One region of the Bacillus sp. F9_6S_D1_P_5 genome, then DNA from elsewhere that is predicted to be linked to it. Evidence: riboswitches for the same ligand, from Rfam matches in the RefSeq annotation. Region 1 holds a riboswitch; each other region holds the start of a gene.

Region 1 (4,219 bases):
AGCATTTAAAAGAAAGTGGCACGAGCGTTGTTATCGATGTTTCAGGAGCAGATACGATTAGAGTATTAAGCTGTTGTAACGAACTTGGAATTTGTTATATTAATTCAGCCTTGGAAAATGAGGCAGTAGATCAGGACGATAGCTTAATCGGTTTTCAGCTTACTGAAAGATATACGAGGTTTGAGAAGGAGAAAGAGAAATTTACAAATACAAAAGCAATTATAGGTTCAGGTATGAATCCAGGTGTTGTTCAATGGATGGTTGTCGAACTTATGAAGGAACGTCCAAATGAACAGCCAAAAGCATGCTATATAGTAGAACATGACACGTCATTTTTACATGATGCAGCACTTATAAAACCTCATACACTTTATGCTTCATGGGCAGTAGAGCGATTTCTAGATGAAGCGATATGGAGTTATCCGATGTATATGAGTCATCATCGTCCCCTTTACTTTTATGAAGATGTATATGCTTCAGAGTATAAAGTGAAGTTAGGAGAGAAAGAGTTCTATGGTTGTTTAATGCCACATGAGGAAGTTTTAATTTTAGGGAAAAACTTTAACATGGAAGTTGGGTTTCTTTACCGAATTAACGAGTATACAACAAATATAATTAGGCAGAATTTAGATAAGGTAGAAGATTTATGGAACTGGAATCGTAAAGTATTTAATCCGGCTGAAGAAGAGATTGCGGGCGAGGATCTAGTCGGTGTATTACTCGTTTATGAAAATAGCGAGACATATATGTATAACGTGATGAATAGTAGTCAAGTTTTTCATAAATATAAAACGAATGCGACTTACTTCCAAGTAGGATGCGGAATTTATGCTGGCTTGTGTAGTTTACTGTTCGATAACTTTAAACAAGGTGCTTATTATGTAGAGGAATTATTATTAAATACAGAAAGTAAGTATGGTCAATATTTAAATCTATATATGAAGGATTTTGTAGTGGGCGAAAATGACTTTACGGATGGATTGCTGCATGATCGGGTAAGATGGATATAAGTTATAGTGAAAAGGAAGGGGGAGATCTCCTTCCTTTTCGCGTAATTGGAAAGTATGTATTTTTTACCGACAGTATAATATGCCAGAAGAAAATATTTTTCAGAAAAGTGTTCTTGTTGTGTAAATATAAACATTTTATAAAATGTTTCAAGAAGGGTTTTTTTTATAAAATACTTCGTTTATAATGGAGGAAAATATCGACATGAGATTTGTTATTCATGTAACGGTTCGGTAGTGTTAGAAAAAGAAGGGGTGCACGCGCATCCTTTTTTCTATGCAGATATTATGAAAGAGGTGGTATGATGGAATTAACATTAAATTCGACTGTATGCTTACACACGATTCAATTTCGAAAAGAGCAAAAGAATTATATTGTAAAAGATACAATTACAGGAGAAAAATATGAAATGCCGCCACTTTGGATTGATGCATTGGCAATGATGCGTGACGGTTTTTTATTGGGGGAAATTGAGGAGAAATTAAAAGAAGAGTATCCAGACGAAGAAATAAATATGTTAGCCTTTACGAGGCAACTGTTAGAGCTAGAGCTTGTCGGAATGGTAGATGGGGAAGAAATAGCTTGTACAAAGAAGAAAGAGAAAGATTATTTAGCTTGGTTACGTCCTCGTGTTGAGCAATTCTTTCTTAATTTAAATAAAAAAAATAGAAGCAAAGGTCAATGATGATCTTTGCTTTTTTGTATAGTTTGTTTAAAAAATTACAGCGAATGCTCTTGCAAAAGCACCGTCGCTATCTTTAATTTTTAAAGGTGCCGCTGAGAAGAAGAAACGTTTCGTGTGAATGGCATCTAAGTTTGTTAAGTTTTCGATTAAATAAATATTATTCCCAAGTAGTATGTGATGAATTGGTGATGTTTCTGTCGTTAGCTCATCAGGAGAAATAAAATCTAAACCGACAGATTTTACTTTTAATTGTACTAGTTCCTCCGCTAATTCTTCAGAAAGATAAAAAGCTTCTTTCTCATACGCCTCTGTATTCCATTTAGTAGATAGATTGGAATGGAAAATAACAATATCTCCTTCTTTTATATCAGCATTGTGAAGTACTTCTTTAGGTAGTTTTCGTTCTTGTACATGAGTTACATCAATAAGAACCGCTTCGCCTACAAATTGATCTAGGGGTAATTGGTCAATAGTCGTTGCGCCTGAAATGAAATGAGCAGGAGCATCGCAATGTGTGCCAACATGAACGACAGAATGAAAATCTGTAACTTGATAGCCTGTCTCTTCAACGCTTGTAATGGCTCCTAAATTGATTTTTGGTGTTCCAGGGAATTGGGACATATTGTTTTCAAATGTTTGTGATAGGTCAATTACTTTCACTTTAAATACCTCCAATATATGTTTTGAAATATAAAAAACTCACCTTTCATAATCAAGAAAGATGAGTTTTGCACACAATAGTTACGTTTTATCTTTCAAAATGCATTGCATTTTGCAGGAATTAGCACCTATTCAGTTTATATAAACTGAGGTTGCTGGGCTTCAAAGGGCCGGTCCCTCTGCCTCTCTTGATAAAGACATATTTAATTTTAGTTCTGAATATTCATTGTATTTAAGTTGTAATTCATTTCCTTTTTTCGTGCAATACAAAATAGGTATTCACCCAAATAAAGCTGCTCGCATATTGTAGCTTATGTAAATAGAATGCTGCGAAGGAGTGAGTGCAGTGACAGGGAATGTATTGAATTATTATGCTGGTGGAAATACAGCTAGAGGATTTCATAATTTATACGAAGAGAATTTAAAAGGACTAAACAGATTATTTATTTTAAAGGGTGGACCTGGAACGGGAAAATCTTCTTTAATTAAGGCAATAGGTCGTGAATGGGTTGAAAAGGGATATGATATTGAATTTTTACACTGTTCTTCTGATAACAAATCGGTTGATGGTGTCATTATCCCGAAGTTAAAAGTAGGAATTGTTGATGGAACATCACCGCATGTTATTGAGCCGAAAATGCCAGGAGTTGTCGAGGAGTATATCAATTTAGGTGTTGCTTGGGATTCAGATAAATTAAGGGAGCAGAAGGTGGAAATTGAACGATTTGTCTCTGAAGCAAGCAAATCGTTTCAAGCTGCTTACGCTCGTTTCCATGAAGCGCTAATTATACATGATGAGTGGGAGAAAATATATATTAGTAATATTGATTTTAATAAAGCGAATGAACTAACCGATCAGCTAATTCAGAAATTATTTACAGATAAAAGCGGGCAACAATCGCTTGTGAAACATCGTTTTTTAGGAGCAGCCACACCGAAAGGAGCAGTTGATTTTGTTCCTAATTTAACAGAAGGATTACCACATCGTTATTTCATAAAAGGACGTCCAGGCTCTGGGAAGTCAACAATGCTTAAAAAATTAGCTAAGGCAGCAGAAGAAAAAGGATTTGAAGTTGAAGTATATCATTGTGGGTTTGATCCAAATAGTCTTGATATGGTTATCGTAAGAGAATTAGGGTTTGCAATTTTTGATAGCACTGCGCCACATGAATACTTTCCGAGCCGCGAAGGAGATGAGATTATAGATATGTATGCCCTTATTGTGACACCAGGGACGGATGAGAAGTACGCGGTGGAAATCCGCGACGTCTCCATTCGATATAAAGCAAAAATGAATGAGGCTATGTCTTTCTTAGCGAAAGCAAAATCAGTTCGTGATAAATTAGAACGAATTTATATTGCTGCTATGGATTTTTCAAAAGTAGACGCATATAAAGAGGAGATTCAAAAAGAGTTTGAACGAATTGCGGTTAGTGTAACAGAAAAGAACAAGTAAAAAATAAAGGATTTTGGTAGGCTGTCGGGAATTTTCTGACAGCTATTTTAGTATGTAGTAAAATTAGCAGTATATTTGTCGAATTTCCAAGGAAATAATCAAAAAATGGAGAGGGTATGAAATGAGAGAGAAAATTAGAGTGGAGTTAGCAAGAATTGAACAAGAGAATGATGTGAAAATTTTATTTGCAGTGGAATCAGGGAGTCGTGCTTGGGGATTTCCATCCAAAGATAGTGATTATGATGTTAGATTCGTTTATATGCATCCGGTAGAGTGGTATTTATCAATTCATGATAAACGAGATGTAATTGAGTATCCGATTAGTGATGATTTAGATATAAGCGGATGGGATATAAAAAAGGCGTTACAACTATTCGCAAAGTCAAACCCAGCTTTACTTGAGTGGATTC
Region 2 (4,219 bases), on a different contig from region 1:
ATATCCGCTCCAGCTTCAATATAGGCTTTATGAATCTTTAAAATAACATCTGGTCTTGTTTCTACTAAATATTCATTACAGCCTTCGTACTCTTCTCCTCCGAAATCTTCCGCCGTTAAGTCCTCTTGCTGGATCATCGTTCCCATTGCACCATCTAATATTAAGATGTTATTTTGTAATTTTTCTTCTATACATTTCATCAATTAATACCTTCTTTCACTTCTTGCTTTTCTCTCACATATTTAACAAGATGTTCTGTAATTTCATATTTTAGAAATGGTGTAATAAGATAAATGCCGTTAAAATATTTCATCGCCGTATCGATCAATTCTTGTGAAATACGAATCCCTTCTTCAATTGCTGCTTCTTTCGTTTCATGTCCATCCATTCTCTCTCTTACTTCTTCAGGTAGCGTAATACCTGGCACCTCAAAATGAAGGAAATCTGCGTTCCGTTTACTTATTAGTGGCATAATCCCAATAAAAATAGGCTGCTTCAAATGCTTTGTCGCTTCATACACTTCTTCAATTAACGCGATATCATAAATCGGTTGCGTTAAGAAATATTCCGCTCCAGCATCTATTTTCCGTTCCATTCGCTTAACCGCTGCTTTTAAATGTCTTACATGCGGATTAAAAGCACCTCCCACTGAAAACCTTGTTGCTTGCCCTATTGATTTCCCTAAAATAGAACGCCCATCGTTCATTTCTTTAATCATTTTAATGAGCTCAATAGAGGACAAATCATATACAGAAGTGGCACCTGGAAAATCACCGACACGTGCTGGATCACCAGTTAAAGCTAACACTTCTTCCATGCCTAACGCTGATAATCCTAGTAAATGAGATTGTAATCCGATGACGTTATGGTCTCTACACGTTAAGTGCGTCAATACCGGAATATCGTGCTTCGTTAATAATGCTCCCATTGCCATATTCGAGACGCGAGGCGATGCCAATGAATTATCTGCTAGAGTAATAGCATCTGCTCCAGCTCTTTTCAAAGCTCTTGCTCCTTCAAAAAACCGCTGCGTATCTAACGTTTTCGGTGGATCTAATTCCACTACTACTGTCGTTTGTTTTTTTGCTTTCTCAGCTAAAGTAACATGAGCTTTCGAACGTTTCTCGTGTGTATGAACTACTTTCGGTCTTTGAATCGTATCCTTTTCTATTACAGGTGTAACATTTGCAATTGCACGTTTCATACTTTCAATATGTTCTGGAGTCGTGCCACAACAACCACCCAATAAACGAATACCTTGCTCAATAAATTTCGGTGTCATCGCTTCAAAATAAGCCGGACTTCCCTCATATACGTAACGTCCCTCCACATAATTTGGGAGACCTGCATTTGGGTATGCTGATAAGTAACCATTTTTCGGAATCGATATCATTTTAAAAGCTTCTGTCATATGAAGCGGCCCTAGTTGACAGTTCAATCCAACGACATTTGCACCATAATCTAAAAGCTGTTTTAATATTTCATTTACATCATTTCCATTTTGAGTCGTACCTGCCTCATGTAACGCTAATTGAGCTACAATTGGAATATTCGTTTGTTTTCGTAACACCTGAACAGCATGAAGTAATTCAAACTCATCATAGAAAGTCTCTAATAGTAATCCATCAACCTGTTCTTCTAGTAAAGCACTTGCCTGCTCAAGTAACATAAATTCTCTTTCCATATCAGTTGTCGTAACAGCTCCAATATGTTTCATACCACCGATTGTTCCTAAAATAGCGTTTCTGTCTGTAACAGATGCTTTCGCCAGTTTGACTGCTGCTCTATTAATTTCAGTAACTTGATTTTCTAAACCATACATACGTAATTTCGCTTCGTTTGCTCCGTACGTATTTGTTTGAATCACATCAGCCCCAGCAGCTACATATTGCTTATGAATCGATATAATTAAATCCGGATCAGATATATTCAATTCTTCAAAACTACTTTGCAAACCGTGTGAATGTAATAACGTCCCAACCGCACCATCACCTATTACAATTCCTTTCGATAATAAATCTAGTAATTTCACCAATCTCCCTCATTTCTATCAATATAAAAACCCCCTCTTCACTTTGAAGAGGGGGACATAATTGGTCCTCCTCTTATTATGCAAAACACTCGTTTTGCAGGTATTAGCACCGTTTCAAACATTTCGTTTGAAGGTTGCCGGGTTTCACAGGGCCTTTCCCTCCACCGCTCTCAATAAGAGTTTGTCTTTATTATTTTATTTATGTAGCTAAAAGGAAATGCGTTCCCCTTTTAACAATGTTTGTTAATTTTTTAATAAATTTAGCACGCACAAATGCAAAAGTCAATGACACTTGCGGAAAAATAAAAATTATTTAAAATAAAGTTGCAATTCAATTATCTTTTGTTGTAAAGTTAAAAACATAATAAAATTTCATACGAACATTCTTATCTAGAGAGGTAGAGGGACTGGCCCTATGACACCTCAGCAACCATTAACATTTGTTAATAAGGTGCTAATTCCAGCAAATTGTGAAAGATTTGACAGATGAGAAGAAGACTCTATTCAAACCGAAAGCCTTCTTCTTAGAAGGCTTTTTTTATTTTCCCCCGCTATTTGAGGGCAGTAAGATTCCCAACTCAAAATTCAGCTGGAACAAAGAAGTTAGGTGGGAATCAACTGCCCGTAAAAGCCCGATTGGTGAGGGCTGATAATTAGTGGGGATGAATCCCTCACTGATTAAAGTTTCACTTTACATTCACTTAATTGTTCATTTAAAAAGGAGGAATTTTCACATGTCAACTATTGAAACGAAACTAGCACAAATCGGAAACCGGAGCGAAACTACAACAGGAACTGTTAACCCGCCTGTTTATTTCTCAACTGCTTATCGTCACGAAGGAATTGGTAAATCTACTGGCTTTGATTATTCAAGAACTGGAAATCCAACTCGTGGTCTTTTAGAGCAGGCAATCGCAGACTTAGAATACGGCGAACAAGGTTATGCCTGTAGCTCCGGAATGGCGGCTGTTCTCCTCGTCCTTTCGCTATTCCGTTCTGGAGACGAACTTATTGTATCTGAAGATTTATACGGCGGGACTTATCGATTATTTTCTGAGCATGAAAAAAAGTGGAACGTTCGATGTAGATACGTAAATACACAATCTATTAAACAAATTGAGCAAGCTATCACAACTGAAACGAAAGCTATTTTCATAGAAACTCCAACTAATCCATTAATGCAAGTTACTGATATTACCGCAGTCGCAACTGTAGCGAAAAGACACGGACTACTCCTTATTGTAGACAACACATTCTACACGCCTTATATACAACAGCCCTTAACAGAAGGTGCTAACATTGTACTGCATAGTGCAACGAAATATTTAGGTGGGCATAACGATGTGCTAAGCGGACTTGTCGTTGCAAAAGGAAAGGAACTTTGTGAGGAAATCGCCCATTATCATAATGCATCCGGTGCGGTCTTAAGCCCATTTGACTCATGGTTATTAATCCGCGGTATGAAAACGTTAGCGCTTCGCATGAGACAACATGAAGAAAATGCAAAAGCAGTTGTCGCTTATTTAAATGATGAAGACGGGGTGACAGATGTATTTTACCCTGGAAGAGGCGGCATGATCTCATTTCGTCTGAAAGATGAAACGTGGATTAATCCATTCTTACAATCTTTATCCTTAATTACATTTGCTGAAAGTCTCGGTGGTGTTGAAAGTTTAATGACGTATCCAGCAACGCAAACACACGCTGATATTCCTGAAGAAATCAGAACAGAAAACGGTGTATGTAATCGTCTTCTTCGATTTTCCGTTGGCATTGAAAATAGTAACGATTTAATTCAAGACTTACAACAAGCCATTACACTTGTAAAAGAAGGTGTAAGAATATGAGTTATTCTATAGATACACTCTTACTACACAACCAATATAAACATGACTCACAAACAGGAGCTGTTAACGTTCCCATTTATAATACATCAACATTCCACCAATTTGATGTAGATACGTTCGGGAAATATGACTATAGTCGCTCTGGCAATCCAACACGTGAAGCGCTTGAAGATATCATTGCTTTATTAGAAGGCGGAACAAAAGGGTTTGCGTTCGCGTCAGGAATTGCAGCGATTTCTACTGCATTCCTCCTCCTTTCACAAGGTGATCACGTACTCATTTCAGAAGACGTATACGGAGGAACTTATCGAATTATAACTGAAGTTCTCTCCCGTTACGG
Region 3 (4,219 bases), on a different contig from region 1:
TAGAAAGTATTGTTATCGTAATCATCTTACCATTTGTACTTGCACACGCTACAAAATTCATTATGAATAAAATGAAAAAGGCTGAAATACTCGAGAATACACTCATTCCGTTTTTCAGCTCTGCGCAAATTGTATTTTTAAGTTTAGCAATCGTAGCGATGTTTGCATCACAAGGTAAATATTTACTACAAAATATGAATGTCGTTTTCCTATTACTCATTCCTGTTCTATTGTTCTTTATCATTAATTTTGTACTCGGGCAATTTATCGGACGCATGATGCGTTTATCTTATAAAGATACAGTAAGTCTAAACTTAACAACTTTAGCAAGAAACTCGCCTGTTGCACTCGCTATTGCTGTAACAGCTTTTCCAGACGAACCTCTCATTGCACTTGCACTCGTTATTGGACCGTTAATTGAACTGCCAGTACTTGCTTGTGTTTCACAGGTGTTGTTGTTTATTAAGAGAAAACAGCAATATACATAATAAAAAAACGTCCTAATTTGGGACGTTTTTTATCGAGAAATTATAGAATTATCTGTCCTTATTCATTATTAAAAATGAAATAACTGAAACTAAAAACGTAATGATACCAATTACAATAAATATAATGGAAGATGAAATTGCCTCTAAGGAATACCCCGTTATTGCGATTCCAATCGGAGTTGATACTAATAATAACGAGTTTAGGAAACCAAAGAATCTTCCTTGCACTTCATTTGGAATTGACTTTCTATACAGTACCCCGAAATATACATTACTCACTCCAAAAGCTATCCCTGACAGAAAATAATAAACTGAAAATAATATTGGATTCAATGTCGTACCCATTGCAGCGTTAAAAATCCCCATAATAGCAGTAAATATAAGTGCTGTTGTTATTGTTTTATATGCACGAATTTTTTTAGTAATAAATGCCCCAATTAATATCCCTATCGGAGATGCCGCAAAGACGATACTATACCACTGCGTAGAAAGATCCATCTCTCTAACAACTATTACTTGCAGTGAAAGCATACACGCTGCTCCAAGTAAGTTAATGGCTGCAGCGCTCATTAGTAAGATTTTCAGTGATTTATTATTACTAATAATAGAAAATCCCTCTTTAAAATCTTCATAAAACGGCTTCTTCTTCTCCACTTTCAATTCACGTGGAAATTGAATTTTCATCAAAATTAAAAACGATATAAAGAATGTAAGTGCATCTAACACAAATACTCCATGAAAACTAAAAATAAAAATCAAAAAGCTCGCCATCAAAGGAATTGCGATCGATATGATTTGTATTGATATTTGTCTCAATGTAATCGCCTGCTGAACATGCTTTTCTTCCACATATGTAACTAACGCTGCATTTGAAGCTGGTGTAAATAAGGCACTTCCAATTGAGCGTAAAATTAGTAAAAGTAGTAATGGAATGTACAACATATTATTATAAAATGCTATTACAGCAATTAAAATCATGACAATACACCTTATCACATCTGCAACTATCATAAGTTTTCTTCTCGGCATTCGATCTGCTAATGTTCCTGTAATAGGAGCAAACAGAATCGCTGCCGTTGCAATCGCAATATTTACCCCCGAAACGAGTAATGGCGAGTTTGTTAATTTCATTACCCATAATGGTAAAACAAGTGTAACCATAGAATTACCTATTAAAGAAATACAACTTGCTAAGAAAAAATAAGAAAAAACTTTATTACCCCATATACTAGAGCTATTCTCTTTTCTATTACTAACTTCACTATTCACTGTACTCTCCCTTCTACTCACATATTCTTCTTCTCCTTCTCTTCGTCACCATCCTGTAAAATACAAAAAACCTTCTTCAAAACAAGAAGAAGGTTTACTTATACCCACATTCTTATCTTTTAGGACTTTTAGATCCTACAGGATTTAGCACCTTATATAACATTAGGTTGCTGAGGTTTCAAAGGGCCAGTCCCTCCACCTCTCTTTATAAGAAGTCATTATTCAATTCTCTAAATTTATTATATATCGCATCAAAATACTTTCAATATATTTTTTCTATCCAGTTAACAAAGTCTTTCTAATTAAAAATTATAGGAAAAGTAAATATTACGAAAGCTGCCCAAATTCCGTATATTGGCAAATACTTCGTAACGGCATCTTGGATAGCTGTCGGTCCTGATTTGTTTTGTAGAAAACGCATATAGGAGAACATAATCCAAATGAGATTTGCCCAAATCAGTATGTTTACCCCTAAAACAGCAAGTCTATTAGGTGTAATCCCGTAAGAAGAAAGTCTGAATACGATGGCTGACAATGCGACAGTATCAATAATAAGTGCCAAAACAATTAAGGCAAAGTTTATATAATCTGAAATGCTCTTTTTCTCGTCTGACTCACTCTCAACGATAGAAAATATAGTAACAGCCAATACACCAAGGAGTATTCCGTTGAAGGCCATTAGGAAATTGCGGTCCAAGAATGGATTTTTCCCGACCCAAATTACCGTTATAAGATAGATAAACAATGTGATCAAGACAAGCGGACTAAAAATTTTAGATATGTATGGTGTAATATTTTTAGCAAGTTTAAGATTCAATGATACTAAGTATGCAGCCACTACAGCGAGAGCGGCAGCTCCAAATAAAACAACATTACTAAAATAGAACTCTCCTATATCCAAGTCAACAAAGCTAAATAATCGCATTGTGAATAATGCTAGTATCATTCCGCTCACTGCCATGCTCGCGTAGAGAAGACCATATTCTAAATTAAATTTAATATACGCTAATCTTGTACTACCTTTTGAATATTCATTTCCCGTAAACGCAAGTCCCAATAAGACCCATAGCAATATAGGAAGATGTAAATACGCAAGGATACTGCTGTCTTTATAATTTAATGGCAATATATTAAGATACAACCCGGCAATTAAGAACAACGCTGCAAGGAAATAAATAATACTTTTTTTCGGATTATTATTGTAAATAAAATAAGCAGCAATAAAGGGAATTACACCAAAAGCCAAGTTAATTGGAGCAATTGCTTCCTGCTCAACAAAGTGGAAAATGATTCTAGTGCTTAGCCCTGCTAAAATAGCTAACATGCCCATGAATAAGAAACCTTTTTGAAACAGTGATATTTTTTCTTTATTTGCCGTCTCCTTGAAATGCAATCTTTCATACCAAGCAGCTAGTACCTGAGAATCAGGGTTTTCATCCCATGCTTGTGAGAATGACTTTTTAAAAGCTTTTGGGTCTTTTCTATACATTCTCTCCAACTCATGAGGATTATCCCTATTTTTAATAATCAAATTTTGATTGTTCATAGTTTTACCTCCTCTAATAAAAACAGCGTTTTTACCTTTCTATAAAAAGCATCTCACTGATTTATCATGATATTGATTTTAATATAAAATTTATTGTTTTACAATAAAAAATTATCAATTATAAAGATTTTTTTATTGTATATTTTATTTTAAATAAAAATAAATAGTACTACTTATTCAAAAAAATATCCTATAGAATAGACTTTTTTAAGTGTCTATTCTATAGGATACAGTTTAATTATCATATTTTTTTATTGGTTGAAACTACTTAATTCTCAAACACAAAATTAATCTTATTATCTTTCCACTCTAACTTCGCATCAAATGTTTTCTCGCCCTTTGTAAAGCCTTTAATTAAATCGGTCTTTTCACCTTTTAAGAGCTTTGTCATATTCTTTTGCGAAATTGTTTTGCTTAATATCTTCTTTGAGATGGTAAAATCACATTGTGTTGTATTGTAATTAGAACAACCGTAAAACGTTGACTTATCAATCACATCGCCATCACATTTTTTACAGCTACCAACCTTTTTACCTGTTGTAAATTTCGATCCTTTTCGCTCAATCGATTCAACATGTAATCCAGTGAAATCCCATTTTTCCGACATTTCCACTGCATCTTCAATAATTTTAGCTGATAGCTTTTTCGTTTGTTCCATAAATGTAGCTGGTGATGCTGTACCTTCACCGATTTCCGCAAGGCGCTGCTCCCATTTCGCAGTCATTTCTGGTGAAGCTAATATTTTATCACCGATTGCGGTAATTAATACTTTCCCTTTATCGGTTGCATACACTTGGTTTTTCTTTACATCTATATATTTACGGTCTTTCAGCATCGTAATAATTCCAGCGCGCGTTGCCTCTGTACCTAAACCTTCTGTTTTCTTTAATACTTTTTCAAGCTCTTCGTTCTCTAA

Evidence for each region. A riboswitch is a leader RNA that binds a small molecule or an ion and turns the genes downstream of it on or off. The one in region 1 is predicted to bind S-adenosylmethionine.
Region 2: it holds a riboswitch for S-adenosylmethionine, as region 1 does, so the genes downstream of both, ACUXEY_RS05590 (bifunctional homocysteine S-methyltransferase/methylenetetrahydrofolate reductase) here and ACUXEY_RS15405 (cyclase family protein) in region 1, are expected to answer to the same signal.
Region 3: it holds a riboswitch for S-adenosylmethionine, as region 1 does, so the genes downstream of both, ACUXEY_RS10865 (MFS transporter) here and ACUXEY_RS15405 (cyclase family protein) in region 1, are expected to answer to the same signal.

What each region holds. Positions count from the first base shown of each region.
Region 1 is NZ_JBTREW010000011.1:123,064-127,282, reverse strand. It holds gene ACUXEY_RS15415 (S-adenosylmethionine decarboxylase related protein) at 1-1,010, shown strand, start outside; gene ACUXEY_RS15410 (hypothetical protein) at 1,313-1,693, shown strand; gene ACUXEY_RS15405 (cyclase family protein) at 1,721-2,353, opposite strand; SAM riboswitch class I at 2,439-2,551, opposite strand; gene ACUXEY_RS15400 (PRK06851 family protein) at 2,700-3,809, shown strand; gene ACUXEY_RS15395 (nucleotidyltransferase domain-containing protein) at 3,931-4,219, shown strand, end outside.
Region 2 is NZ_JBTREW010000003.1:158,682-162,900, forward strand. It holds gene metH (methionine synthase) at 1-200, opposite strand, end outside; gene ACUXEY_RS05590 (bifunctional homocysteine S-methyltransferase/methylenetetrahydrofolate reductase) at 200-2,032, opposite strand; SAM riboswitch class I at 2,103-2,212, opposite strand; SAM riboswitch class I at 2,416-2,525, shown strand; gene metI (cystathionine gamma-synthase/O-acetylhomoserine thiolyase) at 2,767-3,879, shown strand; gene metC (cystathionine beta-lyase) at 3,876-4,219, shown strand, end outside.
Region 3 is NZ_JBTREW010000007.1:135,233-139,451, reverse strand. It holds gene ACUXEY_RS10870 (arsenic resistance protein) at 1-488, shown strand, start outside; gene ACUXEY_RS10865 (MFS transporter) at 537-1,778, opposite strand; SAM riboswitch class I at 1,867-1,971, opposite strand; gene ACUXEY_RS10860 (DUF4153 domain-containing protein) at 2,056-3,303, opposite strand; gene topB (DNA topoisomerase III) at 3,572-4,219, opposite strand, start outside.